DNA from 4 places in the Pseudoalteromonas sp. S408 genome. Region 3 is predicted to be linked to each of the others. Evidence: predicted binding sites of a transcription regulator. Region 3 holds the regulator's gene; each other region holds the start of a gene.
What was found. Region 3 encodes sigma-54, which starts transcription at its own class of promoters, with help from an activator protein. Its sites were predicted from a motif close to GTTGGCACGNNNNTNGNNT; they were not measured.
Positions count from the first base shown of each region.

Region 1: the regulator sigma-54 is predicted to act here: its motif matches at 1,275-1,293, upstream of CWB62_RS02955 (EF-hand domain-containing protein).
Region 2: the regulator sigma-54 is predicted to act here: its motif matches at 1,497-1,515, upstream of CWB62_RS09095 (amidase family protein).
Region 4: the regulator sigma-54 is predicted to act here: its motif matches at 1,691-1,709, upstream of CWB62_RS01290 (flagellar basal body rod protein FlgF).

Region 1 is NZ_PNDY01000002.1:140,843-144,385, reverse strand. It holds gene xthA (exodeoxyribonuclease III) at 1-442, opposite strand, end outside; gene CWB62_RS02960 (hypothetical protein) at 683-1,114, shown strand; gene CWB62_RS02955 (EF-hand domain-containing protein) at 1,334-1,855, shown strand; gene scpB (SMC-Scp complex subunit ScpB) at 2,206-2,796, shown strand; gene rluB (23S rRNA pseudouridine(2605) synthase RluB) at 2,793-3,543, shown strand, end outside.
Region 2 is NZ_PNDY01000009.1:104,129-107,671, forward strand. It holds gene CWB62_RS09085 (TetR/AcrR family transcriptional regulator) at 209-862, shown strand; gene CWB62_RS09090 (putative 4-hydroxy-4-methyl-2-oxoglutarate aldolase) at 866-1,348, shown strand; gene CWB62_RS09095 (amidase family protein) at 1,685-2,893, shown strand; gene CWB62_RS09100 (gamma-glutamyltransferase family protein) at 2,890-3,543, shown strand, end outside.
Region 3 is NZ_PNDY01000022.1:106,192-109,734, forward strand. It holds gene lptB (LPS export ABC transporter ATP-binding protein) at 1-580, shown strand, start outside; gene CWB62_RS15760 (RNA polymerase factor sigma-54) at 650-2,149, shown strand; gene hpf (ribosome hibernation promoting factor) at 2,176-2,463, shown strand; gene ptsN (PTS IIA-like nitrogen regulatory protein PtsN) at 2,468-2,920, shown strand; gene rapZ (RNase adapter RapZ) at 2,940-3,543, shown strand, end outside.
Region 4 is NZ_PNDY01000001.1:253,471-257,013, reverse strand. It holds gene CWB62_RS01300 (flagellar hook assembly protein FlgD) at 1-169, shown strand, start outside; gene flgE (flagellar hook protein FlgE) at 229-1,590, shown strand; gene CWB62_RS01290 (flagellar basal body rod protein FlgF) at 1,747-2,490, shown strand; gene flgG (flagellar basal-body rod protein FlgG) at 2,511-3,299, shown strand; gene flgH (flagellar basal body L-ring protein FlgH) at 3,315-3,543, shown strand, end outside.

The DNA of each region.
Region 1 (3,543 bases), on a different contig from region 3:
CCACATCTTGTTCGGGAGAAAGGTGTGTATTTAAGTGGGTCATCAAATCTTTATAAAATTGACGTTTATACGGGAATTTAGTTTCGTGGCTAATGTTATCGCCTTGCGGGAAATAACCATTCATAACTGTAATGTCGCGGCCGCTATCTTGTTCAATAGTGACACTGATCATACGCTTTTGCGACTCCTCAGTGTCGGTAGCAAACCCTTTTAAGACCGATTTTGGCTCTTTTTTGCATAACATAGCTACGCCGTAATGTGCTTTTTGACCATGAAAGTAGACGTGGTAACCCATTTTTTGAACATCGTCTAATGGAAACGCTTCATCATGAACTTTAATTTCTTGTAAGCCAATTACGTCTGGTTGATGCTTATCAATAACAGCTTGTAATTGGTGAAGACGAGCACGCAGACCATTGATATTGAAAGAAATCACTTTCATTCGATTTACCTTTAAATTAGTGCTTATTTTAATGGTAAATTGTATCAGTAATTTAGCTTATATAACATGTCTGAAATGACAAAATAGCTGCGCAAATGTTGATCAAATGCTGGTGAAAGTTTAAACATTGTTAATGTTGTATTAATTTATAAAATAAATAAAAAATTCAATTGATCTGCACAATATTGGCTATATAATGCGCGCAAATTCATTGGCAAACTCGTTCACATAGGATCTCTCATGAAAGCACAATTATTTTTAGCGGCAACATTATTAGTATCTTCTTCTGTTTCAGCTCAAAGTAACACTTACTTTAGTCAAGACAACTCAATTGAGTCTAAATTGTGTGTATTAAGCGCAAACGAAGGTTTTTCTGCGGCACGTAAATTAGCAGCTAAGCACAACGTTTACTTATCGCGCTTTTCACAAAGCATTATGTGTAACGGTCAAGATATTCGCGATATTGCAAAAAAAGATTCAACAAACAACATAATTGAAAACAAAGTAGAAGTGTTTGCTAAAGACGCTCAACAAGAAACTCAACTATGTATGACTGCACTAAAGCAGGGTTTAGCGCCAGTACGCCAAAAAATCGGTAACTTAAACTCGCTAAAATGTAATGGTCAAAAAGTTACTGATTTTGTTAAGCGTTACCAAAATGCTGCAATTTAATTAGTACAACAAGAATTAACGAGAGCCCAGCTTTTAAAGCTGGGCTTTTTTTTTGCAAAATTTACAAGGTTGATTGAAAAGGTTTCAAGGCTAACGTATTGAAATAGAATGAAAAACATGCGGTCAACTTGCAAGTTATTGAAATTTATATTTATTTCATTTTGGCATTAGACTTGTATTAGTTGTTGTGACATTTACTAACAACGAAGGACACGTCTTATGAAAAAGTTAACATTAGCAACAACTATCCTAGCATCATTAAGTTTAGCGGCCTGTGCGTCTAATCAAGGTCTTGATAAAATAGATAGCGACTTTGCAAGTCTAGACAACGATAGTGATGGTTTTATTTCAAAAGTTGAAGCTGACGATGATAATATTTGGGGGCATTTTTCTAATATCGACACTAATATGGATGAAGAAATTAGTCGTAAGGAATTTAATGCCTACATGCAATTAAATACTGGTAAAGTTGCTACTGACAGTGATGTGAGCGAATCAGCTTTTAAAGCAAATATTGCTAAGTTTGATAAAATCGAAAGTAGCTTTGCAAGTTTAGATAACGACAGTAATGGTTACATATCAGTTGTTGAAGGTAACGACGACGATATTTCTAACCACTTTGGTTACATGGACAAAAACAAAGATAAACGAATTAGTAAAAACGAGTTTACGGGTTACATAAAGAAATATGGTAAAGCCGTAGCTGAAGATGATGCATTAAAAGTAATTAAACACAGCTAACTGTGATTTAGTTTTAAAACAGCAAGCCAGTTATAGTAACTGGCTTTTTTTATGGGTAAAGCTCAGTAAGCGCTTATCTTTCCAGGTTGAAATTACAACAATCTGTTTGGTATTTAGGCAAAATAGAGCCTGCTTAGTGTGGTTATCCCCTATAAATTTGCTATGACGCAGGAGCCGTTATCGAGCCCACCAAGTTACAAACTTTGCGCCGAGATTAAACAGCCTTTAGTTTAAACTCATCTTCATTTGTAAAGATAACAGACCTAATAAAATTACCAGATATATTTTCCTAGTTAGTGCTTATTCTGTCATAATAGATGGCTGTGTATTTTTATTTATTAAGAGTGTATATGGCTGGGCGGCGAATTAGTGATGAGCAGTTAGTTGAAATCATTGAAGCTGCAATTTTTGTTGCAGACAAACCCATAAGTAAACGCCATATTAAAGACACTGTTTTAATGGATATTGCAATTTCTATGTCACGAATAAACCATGCCATAGAAACGATACAAACACATTTTCAAACCCGTGGTATCCGCCTTGTTGAAGTGGGCAGTGGTTATCGATTTCAAGCATGTAGCAGTTTAACTCCTTGGTTGAGTAACCTTTGGCAAGAACGAGCGCCTAAATACTCACGTGCTATATTGGAAACACTATCACTTATTGCCTATCGTCAACCCATTACACGTGGCGAAATTGAGCAAGTAAGAGGGGTAACAACGGGTTCGAATATAATTAAAACTTTACTCGAAAGAGAGTGGGTTAAAGTAGTAGGGCATAAAGAGGTACCGGGTAAACCCGCTTTATACGCCACGACTAAACAATTTTTAGATTATTTTTCATTAACGGGTTTAGAAAACTTACCTGCGTTACCTGCGCAACAAGAAAGTAAAATAGACCAGTTATTAAGTGATCCTTCTGTGAGAGAACCATCCGAATGAATGTACAAGGTGAAAAGTTACAAAAAGTCCTAGCCAGAGCTGGTGTAGGCTCGCGCCGTGAAATGGAAAAATACATTGACGCAAATCGTGTTAGTGTTAACGGCAAAGTCGCTAAACTCGGTGACCGCGTTGAAGAAACCGATTTAATTCGAGTAGACGGTCATACCGTAAAAATTGAAGATAAAGCAGACAGAATTTGTCGTGTGATAATGTACAACAAACCAGAGGGAGAATTGAGTACACGCAAAGACCCTGAAGGTCGTCGTACTGTATTTGACAGACTACCTCGTATTGATGGCGATCGTTGGATAGCTGTAGGCCGACTCGATGTAAATACATCTGGTTTAATGTTGTTTACTAATGATGGTGAATTAGCAAATCGTTTAATGCACCCAAGTTATGAAGTTGAGCGTGAGTATTCTTCGCGTGTGTTTGGTGAAGTAACAAACGAAACACTTAAAAACTTGATGCGCGGCGTAGAACTTGAAGATGGTCCTGCAAAGTTTACGAATATTAAACCACTAGGTGGTGAAGGAATTAACCGTTGGTTTAATGTAACGTTAAATGAAGGGCGTAACCGCGAAGTTCGTCGTTTGTGGCAATCTCAAGATGTTGAAGTGTCGCGTCTTATCCGTATTCGTTACGGTAAGTTAGAGCTCGACAAGCGCGTTCCACAAGGTGGTTGGGTTGAATACGACTTAGATACCGTTAACTATTTACGTAAAACGGTCAAGTTAGGTCGTGAAA
Region 2 (3,543 bases), on a different contig from region 3:
ATTAACACGATTATAAACTGGCCGTTATTTGATCAGGGCGCGAGAATTGTAATCCAGTGGACTTAGTAAAGTTCAAAATAAATTAGTAAACGTCATTAGCCGAAGCATTAGCTAATGTGTGTATTTAAGTGTTGAAGCCACTTTAGTAATTGACCTTTCGGTCAGTAAAGCTACAATCAATCAACACGTTAAACTCGCATAATAAATAATGACCACACAAACAAAACCAAATAAAAAAGAAGTCACTCGGGAAAAAAACCAACTGCTTATTTTAAATGCTGCCGAGCAATTGTTTTCTCTTAATGGGTATGACGGTGCAAGCATGAGTATGGTTGCAAAAGAAGCGAACGTGCCTAAAGCTAACATACTGTATTATTTCAAAAGCAAGGACGGCCTTTACGAAGCCGTGATAGACCGCATAATAGCAAACTGGAACTTAGGCCTTGATAACGTCACCGCTGAAGACGATCCTGCTGCAGTGCTTTATAACTACATAAAAAGTAAAGTGATACTTGCTGTAAACCAACCTCTACAATCTCGTTTATTTGCCAATGAAATTTTACGGGGCGCACCGTATTTACAAAACTACTTTAGAACAAATACCCGCCCTTGGGTTAAACAAAAAATTGATGTGTTTCAGTCCTGGATGGACGCAAAAAAAATAGACCAAGTAGACCCCCATCACCTTTTATTTACTATTTGGTCAACAACACAATACTACGCTGACTTTCAGGCAGAAGTACTTTTGGTAATGAATAAACTTGAATATGACAAAACCGACGTGGCACAAATAACACAATCAATTGCCCACATAATTTTAAAAGGTATTGGCTTAAAAATACCCGTTCAAAATGAGAGCTAACACATGGAAAACTTTACAACCCCCGACCTATTCGACGATCACCGCAACTCGGTTCAAGTAGCAGATAGTGGCTTGCATCACTTTGGTAACAAAACCACCTTTAGTGGCCAAGCAGTGACCGTTACCTGCCCAGAAGACAATTCGTTTGCCGCCGATATTTTACATAAAGATGGCAAAGGTAAAGTGTTAGTAATTGATGGATTTGCTAGCAAACGCTTTGCTTTTATTGGCGACATTATGGCCGAACGCGCGCTACAAAATGGCTGGGAAGGTGTTGTAATAAATGGTTGTTGCCGCGATATAGAAATACTTGCAACAATGGATTTACCGGTCATGGCCCTTGGTTCAACCCCTCGCAGCACACTTAAGCGCGGTTTTGGCGATCAAGACCAAGTTATTAATATGCTAGGCACCGCAATAGCGCCAAACGATTGGTTGTACGCCGACGTTAATGGCCTAATAATTAGTAAAACCCCCCTTATTTAATAAGTTCATGTAAAAAACAAACCAACTTGGTGCAGCATTGCACCAAACTGGTTTGTTTTACGCTTAAAAACACCCATTCTTAAACGTTAAAATTACAAATACCCCTCTGCAACGCCCAGAAACCTGACCAATCGGACAAGAATAAAGTTTTGGCATCTGTTTTGCTTATACTAAGTTTGCTAAAACCAAAGTCACCAATTAAAAGTGCACTAATGCTGTGTAAATAAAAATAATATATTACGCAATGAACTGAAAAAATAACGACAACATTCTCTTTTAATCAATTTAAAATTAGTAAATAACCATTTGGTCAGTTTTATTTCGATGGGTTACAAAATGAACACGCAATCAAAAACTAAAAACACAGGCATATTTTGTGACCATGGACCGAGTAATTGGCAATCAAGTCAAACAGGCACACTAAACACTAAGCGCCTTGCCGTAAAAGATGTATTTGCTGTTAAAGAGCATAAAAACAGTGCCGGTAACCCACGCTGGTTTAAAACACATCCACCAGCTAAACAAACCGCAAGTAGCGTAAACAAATTAATGGATGCGGGTTGTATTTTTACAGGCTTTACCCACACCGACGAACTTGCTTACAGCTTAGAAGGTAATAATATTCATTATGGCGCAGCACAAAACCCTAAATTAAAAGGGCACGCGTGTGGGGGTTCAAGTGTGGGCTCAGCCGCCGCGGTAGCCGGCAATTTAGCTGACATTGGATTGGGCACCGATACCGGCGGCTCTATTAGAATACCCGCAAGTTACTGCGGCTTATTTGGCATTAGGCCAAGCCATAACGTGATTGAAAAAGATGGCCTAATCCCGCTAGCACCGCCTTTTGATACTATTGGTTGGCTTACCCAAAGCGCAGAACTATTAGAACAAGTAGGCGACGTATTGCTACCAAATCAAACGGTGAGTAGCGTAAATACCTTGGTGATTTGCGAGCCGTTATTTGAGCTAGTAAGCCCAGACTTGCAAGCACCTATTAAGCAACTACTAGAAAAAACCAAACCTTATTTTAAACACCACAAAGAATTTGCGCTGCCAAAAAGCAGCATTTTAAGCGAACTTGCCGATAGCTTTAGAATACTGCAAGGTCGTGCTATAGCTAAAGCGCATAAAGATTGGCTTCAATTGCCGGGGCACCCTCCCCAGTTTGCTCCGGCAATTGCTGCCCGTTTTAAAATGGCACTGGCACTCACTGCCCAAGAAGAACAAGAAGCACTTAATATACAAACCCAGTGGCAAACATTAATCGCTAAGAACTTAAACTCAAACAGCTGCTTATTTTTGCCAACCACGCCAACAACCGCACCTAAATTGGGCGCCGACACAAGCGCACTGCGTATGCAAATTATAACTTTATCTGCTATTGCGGGCTTGAGCCGCTCGGCGCAAGTTCACTTACCATTGGCTAATTTAGATAATGGCCACCCTTATGGGTTTTCACTCATGATGAGCCATAACAACGATAAAAGCCTACTTGCCTGCACAACACAATTAGCTGCATATTTTAAACAGGAAACTCTCACATGAACGCACACAACATTGCATTTACAGCCCCGCACTTTGCTGCAACAGAGGCGGGCACATTAATATTAAAACAAGGCGGCACAGCCGTTGAGGCCATGGTAGCAGCGGCCGCTGCTATTAGCGTGGTTTACCCTCATATGAACTCAATTGGTGGCGACAGCTTTTGGCTTATTGATTACCCAAATCAAAGCACCCCTACCGCAATTGATGCCTGCGGGCGCGCACCTAAAAACATAGATGCCTATAAAAATGCCAACCAAATGCCTGAACGCGGCGGTTTAAGTGCGCTTACTCAAGCAGCTACGCTCCGCGGCTGGCAAAAAGCCCTTGAGGTAGATGAACACGCAGTCCTGCCGTTAAGTACTATTTTAGGCCCCGCTATTAAGCTTGCCCGCGAAGGGTTTACTGTTACCAAAAGCCTTCAAGCAGGTTGCGAAAAACTAGCAACGGTTGCTAATACTAACGATGCCTTTAAAGCGCTATACATCCCCAACGGTAAACCGTTACAAGCAGGGCAACACTTTAAAAATCCAAAACTTGCCAATACCTTTGAGCATTTGGCAAAGCACGGCTTAAGCGCTTTTTATGAAGGTGAACTTGCCGACTCGTTTGCGGCCGATTTAGCAAGCGCTGGTAGCATTATTACCCCAGCC
Region 3 (3,543 bases):
TGTAGGCTTAGTCCCTAGCGATAAAGGTAAAATATCTATCGACGAGAACGATATTACTCTTTTACCTATGCACAGTCGTGCTAGATTAGGCATTGGCTACTTGCCGCAAGAGTCGTCTATATTCAGAAAGTTAACCGTATATCAAAACTTAATGGCTATTTTAGAAACTCGAAAGGAGCTCACTAAGCAAGCCAGAGAAGATACACTTAATAATCTATTGGATGAATTTAGCATTCAACACATTCGCGACAGTAAAGGTATGGCACTATCGGGCGGAGAGCGTCGCCGAGTAGAGATTGCACGTGCTTTAGCTGCAGATCCAAAGTTTATTTTATTAGACGAACCGTTTGCCGGCGTTGACCCTATTTCAGTGTTGGATATTAAAAAAATTATTGAACACCTTAAAAAGCGTGGTATTGGTGTATTAATAACAGACCATAATGTAAGAGAAACCCTTGATGTTTGCGAAAAAGCCTACATAGTTTCTCATGGGGAACTGATTGCTTCTGGTACCCCTGAACACGTATTAAACGATAAAACTGTACGCGATGTATATTTAGGCGAGCAATTTAGGCTGTAACATTTACGCCTTATTTGTATGCATCTGCTAGTATTAATTATAACAACTTAAAAGGATTGTTAGAGATACATGAGGCAATCACTACAGCTGCGCATGGGCCAGCAACTTACAATGACACCTCAGTTGCAACAAGCTATTCGCTTGCTGCAATTAAGCACATTGGATCTTCAGCAAGAAATACAAGAAGCGCTCGACAGCAACCCATTACTTGAGGTTGAGGAGCAAGACTATGCCGATGACCTTGCAGGCAAAAATGAGCAAAAAGCAGATAATGATGAAGTGACAGTAAGTGCATCTGCAGATGAAGTCCCCAGTGAGTATGAACAAGACAGTGGTGAAGCCCTAGCAAAAGATACCGTCAGTGACGACATGGCAATGGACGTTAGCTGGGATGAGTACATGAGTGCCGCCCCAGCATCGTCTTCAGGCCCCATGCCTGAAGATGAGTCTATTTATCAAGGTGCATCGACTGAAACGCTTCACGAATACTTAATGTGGCAATTACAACTAACGCCATTTAGCCCTACGGATGAAGCGATTGCTATTGCAATAGTTGAAGCCGTGGACGACTCAGGCATATTAACCCTCAGCTGTGAAGAAATTTTAGAGAGCTTTAATCAAGATAACGACGATGACGTTGAGGTTGAACTTGATGAAATTGAAGCAGTTTTAAAGCGTATTCAATTATTTGACCCTGTTGGTATTGCAGCACGAAGCTTACAAGAATGTTTGTGTATTCAGTTAAATCAATTTGATAAAGGCACCCCTTTTATTGACGAAACAAAAATGATTTTAACCGAGCACATAGATTTGTTAGCTGCTCGCGACTACCGTACATTAATGAAAAAAACGAAGCTCAAAGAAGATGAGCTTAAAGAAGTAATGACACTTATTCATACGCTTAACCCAAAGCCTGCAGACACAATAGTGCGAGAAGAGTCTGAATATGTAATACCAGATGTGTCAGTTAAGAAAATTAAAGGCCGCTGGGTTGTTGAACTAAACCCAGACAGCATGCCAAAAATTCGTGTAAACAGCCAATATGCTGCAATGTCGCGTACAGTTAAGTCGAGCGGTGATAGCCAGTTTATTCGCTCACATTTACAAGAAGCTAAATGGTTTATTAAAAGTTTAGAAAGCAGAAACGACACGCTTTTAAAAGTAACTAACTGTATCGTAAAACAACAACAAGGCTTTTTTGAACACGGTCCAGAAGCCATGAAACCTATGGTTTTAAATGATGTAGCCGAAATGGTAGAAATGCACGAATCGACAATTTCGCGCGTAACGACTCAAAAGTACATGCACACACCGCGTGGAATATTTGAGCTTAAATACTTTTTCTCAAGCCATGTAAGCACCGAAAATGGTGGAGAATGTTCATCCACAGCGATACGAGCACTTATCAAAAAACTAATCGCAGCAGAAAACTCAGCAAAACCATTGAGTGATAGCAAAATTGCGGATATATTGGCTGAGCAAGGAATTAAAGTAGCAAGACGTACAATCGCAAAATACCGCGAATCTCTTGCTATTCCACCGTCAAATCAGCGAAAGAGTCTGATCTAAGACGCTAAACAAAGAGGGTAATGCTTATGCAACTAAATTTAACTGGTCGTCATGTAGAACTAACTGATTCATTAAGAGACTATATAAATACCAAATTTGCGAAGCTAGAAAGGCACTCTGATCATATTAATAATGTTCATGTCATTCTTGATATAGAAAAATTAAATCAAAAAGCAGAAGCAACTATTCATGTAAGTGGCGCTGAATTATTCGCATCCACTGAACATCAAGATATGTATGCAGCGATTGATTCATTGATTGATAAGCTTGACCGTCAAGTAATTAAACACAAAGAGAAGCTTGCTCGACACTAATATGATGAAACTAAGTTCACTTATATGCCAGGACTGCAGCAAAGCTGCGGTCCTTTTTAATAGTAAAAAAAGAATTTTAGAGTTTATTAGCGAGCTTGCTCACGATAAATTACCGTATTTGTCTCAACAAGATATTTTGGGCGCTTTATTAACTCGCGAAAAGCTAGGTAGCACAGGAATAGGAAGAGGCATAGCTATTCCACATGGTCGAATGAGCGGCGCACAAGAACCTTTAGCATTAGTATTAGTAAGTGAAACACCGATTAACTTTGATGCTATAGACAATCGACCAGTTGATATTTTTGTTGCACTCATCGTACCTGATGGCGATAACCAGCAACACTTAAAGACGCTAGCGACGATAGCTGATAAACTAAAAAATAAAGAATTTTGCAAGCAGCTACGCTGTGCTAAATCGGACGCCGAGCTGTATCAAATTATTGTTGACCAATCGTAGTAAATTTAAAGGGTGATTAATGGAGTTGATTATCATAAGTGGCCGTTCTGGTTCTGGTAAGTCGGTTGCTTTACGCGTTGTTGAAGATCTAGGTTATTATTGCGTAGATAACATCCCTGTAAATTTATTACCTTCTTTGGTAAGAAGCGTTTCTGATAACTACGATAAAATCGCTGTAAGCATCGACGTGCGAAACTTGCCAAAAGAACAAGATGAATTTAATCATATTATTGAATATTTACCGGGTTTTACAAAACCAACACTATTTTATTTAGACAGTGAAGATCAAACATTAATTAAACGTTTCTCAGAAACAAGACGCTTGCACCCTCTATCAATCGATTCGCTTCCGCTAGATTTAGCTATAAAAAAAGAAAAAGAACTGCTTGATGTGCTAACTACTCGTGCCGATTACATGATAGATACAAGCGACTTGAGTGTTCATCAACTCGCTGAATCGATTCGTGAAAAAATATTAGGTAAAAAAGACAAGCAGCTGATTGTCACATTTGAATCATTTGGTTTTAAACATGGCATTCCTAAAGAAGCAGACTACGTATTTGATGCACGTTTTTTACCTAACCCACATTGGGAGCCTGAACTAAAACCACTCAATGGCTTAG
Region 4 (3,543 bases), on a different contig from region 3:
GGGTGAATACAATATAGTGGCTGAAGGCAGCACCAACGGTGAATTTTCAAGCCTTCCTATTGCTACGTTTAAAAATATTGAAAGTGTAAATATAAATGGTGCTAATGGCATCATTATTAACACTAAAGAAGGTGCGGTTAGGCTGACTGATGTCGCAGAGATCGCGTAATAGAGTTTAATAATATTTCGCCTGTTTGCAGGCTGTATTTAATAGGTTAGAGGTCAATTATGAGCTTCAATATTGCATTAACAGGCATAGCTGCCGCACAAAAAGATTTAGACGTTACCGCAAATAATATTGCGAACGTTAATACAACCGGTTTTAAAGAGTCACGTGCTGAGTTTGCAGATGTATATGCCTCTTCAGTCTTTAGTTCTGGTAGAACTAAAAATGGTGACGGTGTTCAAACTACTATGGTTGCCCAGCAATTTCACCAAGGTTCGCTGCAATTTACTAATAACTCATTGGATTTAGCCATTACAGGTGAAGGCTACTTTGCAATGAGCCAAGACCTGGGTGCGCAAGATTTTACCTTTACAAGAGCAGGGGCTTTTAAGTTAGATAAAGATAACTTTATCGTTGATGCTAAAGGTAACTTTTTACAAGGTTTCCCTGTAGATGAGGCTACCGGCGATACGACCTCTGTTAGTTTAAGTACTTCGTCGGCACTGCAAATCCCTGATTCGTCTGGATCACCTCGTGCAACGGCAACGGTATACAGCTCATTTAATTTAGATTCACGTGCAGATGCGCCTTCGTTGCCATTTGATCCAACAGAAAGTGCTTCGTATAACTCATCAACTTCAACCACTGTTTACGATTCACTGGGTGAGGCACATGTTTTACAATACTTTTTTGTAAAAAATGATCCGACGACAAACCCTAATGAGTGGGATATACATGCAACGCTCGATGGTTTAGTTGTTGATCCAGCAACGGGCGCTGAGCAAACTACTGCGCCATACACACCTTTAACTACCCTAGGTTTTAGCTCAAGCGGTTTACCTGAAACAACAAATGGGGTTGCTAATGCAAACCCAAGCAGTTTCGATGAGTTAGTTTTACCTGCGGGTGCTGGGACTGGTTTATCTTCGTTACTGACCAACGGCGCGTCATTTCCTGATACGGGCGTAGAGCTTAATTGGCGAGATGAGGCTGCAACTACAAATAAGCAGCCAACTCAGTACGCAAGTCGATTTGAAGTTAAAGCGCTAGACCAAGATGGCGCTACGGTTGGTCGTTTAGCGGGTATTGATATTGGTACCGACGGAAAAATAGTGGCTTCATACAGTAATGGCGACACATCTTTCTTAGGTCAGGTAGCGATGGTTCGTTTTTCTAATTCACAGGGTTTATCGCAAGTTGGTGATACCTCTTGGAAAAAGAGCTTAACGTCAGGAGAGCCAATTGCAGGTGAACCAGGTTCGGGTACATTAGGTTCAATAAATTCATCAGCACTAGAGCAATCTAATGTGAACTTAACGAATGAGTTGGTTGACCTAATTAGTGCTCAGCGTAACTTCCAGGCTAACTCTCGTGCGCTTGAGGTTAACTCAACACTGCAACAGGCAATTTTACAGATTCGTTAATTTAATACTTAACACCATGTTAAGGGCTGCTTTTTAAAGTGGCCCTTTTTATTTTTACTTCATTTAGTTTGTTTTATAACCATTTTACATCATTTCCTATTGTGGCATCTATTTTGCATTTCCTGTGTATAGAGATTTTTGAAATGAGTCGATGCTATGGACAAAATGGTTTACATTGCGGCCTCAGGCGCTAAACAAAGCCTACAAGGGCTGGCCCTCAAAGCCAATAATTTGGCGAATGCGAATACCACTGGATTTAAGTCAGACTTTGCACAAGCTCGCTCTATGCAGGCTTTTGGCGAAGGGTTGCCGTCGCGTGTTTTTTCTATGCAAGAGCGTCCGGGTTCTAATATGACCTCTGGCGGCATAGTCGAAACAGGCAGAGACCTAGATATTGCAATGAGCGATAACGCGTGGTTAAGCGTGCAAGATGCCTCAGGCAATGAAGCTTACACCAAGGTGGGTACATTAAATATTACCGCTGAAGGTAGGTTAATGACCAGCCATGGTCGTCAAGTAATTGGCGAAGGCGGGCCTGTTATTTTACCAGTACCGATCGAAAAAATTGAATTTAGTGAAGACGGTGCAATTCAAGTTCGTCCGCAGGGGGCGCCTGCTACGTTTTTAGAAGAAGTTGACCGTTTGAAGGTGGTTGAAGCTAATAGTTTTCAACTAGAAAAAGGGAACGATGGTTTATTTAGGCCTAAGGCAGGAGAGGTTGTTGATACTTCTGCCAATGTCAAAGTATTAAGCGGAACCTTAGAAATGTCTAATGTGAACCCTGTTCACGAAATGGTCGATATGATCAGCCATCAACGTCAATTTGAGTTACAAGTAAAACTGATGAAAACAGCTGAAGATCTTGATAGATCACAAGATCAGCTGATGCGCATAGTTTAACTTTAAATGAGGACACGATTATGAATCCAGCATTGTGGATCAGTAAAACGGGGCTAGACGCTCAACAAACCGATATTTCGGTTATATCAAACAATTTAGCGAATGCCAGTACGGTCGGTTATAAAAAAAGCCGCGCTATTTTTGAAGATTTACTCTATCAAAATATTAACCAGCCCGGAGGCCGCTCGTCACAAGACACCGAAATGCCATCTGGTTTAATGTTAGGTGCCGGTGCAAAAGTAGTGGCTAACCAAAAAAACTTTTCTCAAGGTAATATGCTAACTACTGAGAATTCATTGGATTGGATGATCTCAGGGCCTGGCTTTTTTGAAGTATTACAACCCGATGGCAATATTGCTTATTCTCGTAATGGGCAGTTTACTACCGATGGCGATGGTCGAATTGTAACGTCTGGTTCTGGCTATGTTGTGCAACCAGAGATGAACGTTCCTGATGATGCGCAATCAATCACTATTTCACAAGATGGTGAAGTATCTGTGCGTATTTCAGGCCAAGCCGACAACGTTGTTATTGGCCAGCTTACAATTAGTGATTTTATTAATCCATCGGGTCTTGAGCCTGTAGGGCAAAACCTTTACACCGAAACGGCTGTAAGTGGCGCGCCTGTGCAAGGTAACCCGGGTGTAGAAGGCTTAGGCACAATTATTCAGGGTTCACTTGAAACATCAAATGTAAATGTAACAGAAGAGTTGGTTAACCTGATTGAAACGCAGCGAATCTATGAAATGAACTCAAAAGTTATTTCGGCTGTTGATGAAATGATGAGTTACATTAATCAGCAATTATAAGGTGTAGGGGGAATTATGCGTCATTATATGTTATTTGCGGTAGGTACATTATTTTTAAGTGGCTGTGTCTCAACACAAAATAGTGATGTTGTTCAAGATGACCCCTATTATGCGCCAATGTATCCTGAACCAAGTATGGAGCCGGTAGTTGCAACGGGTTCGTTATTTAATACTAATGTATCAAACGACTTATACGCAGACAGAAAAGCACTGCGTACTGGCGATATTATTACTGTTAATCTAC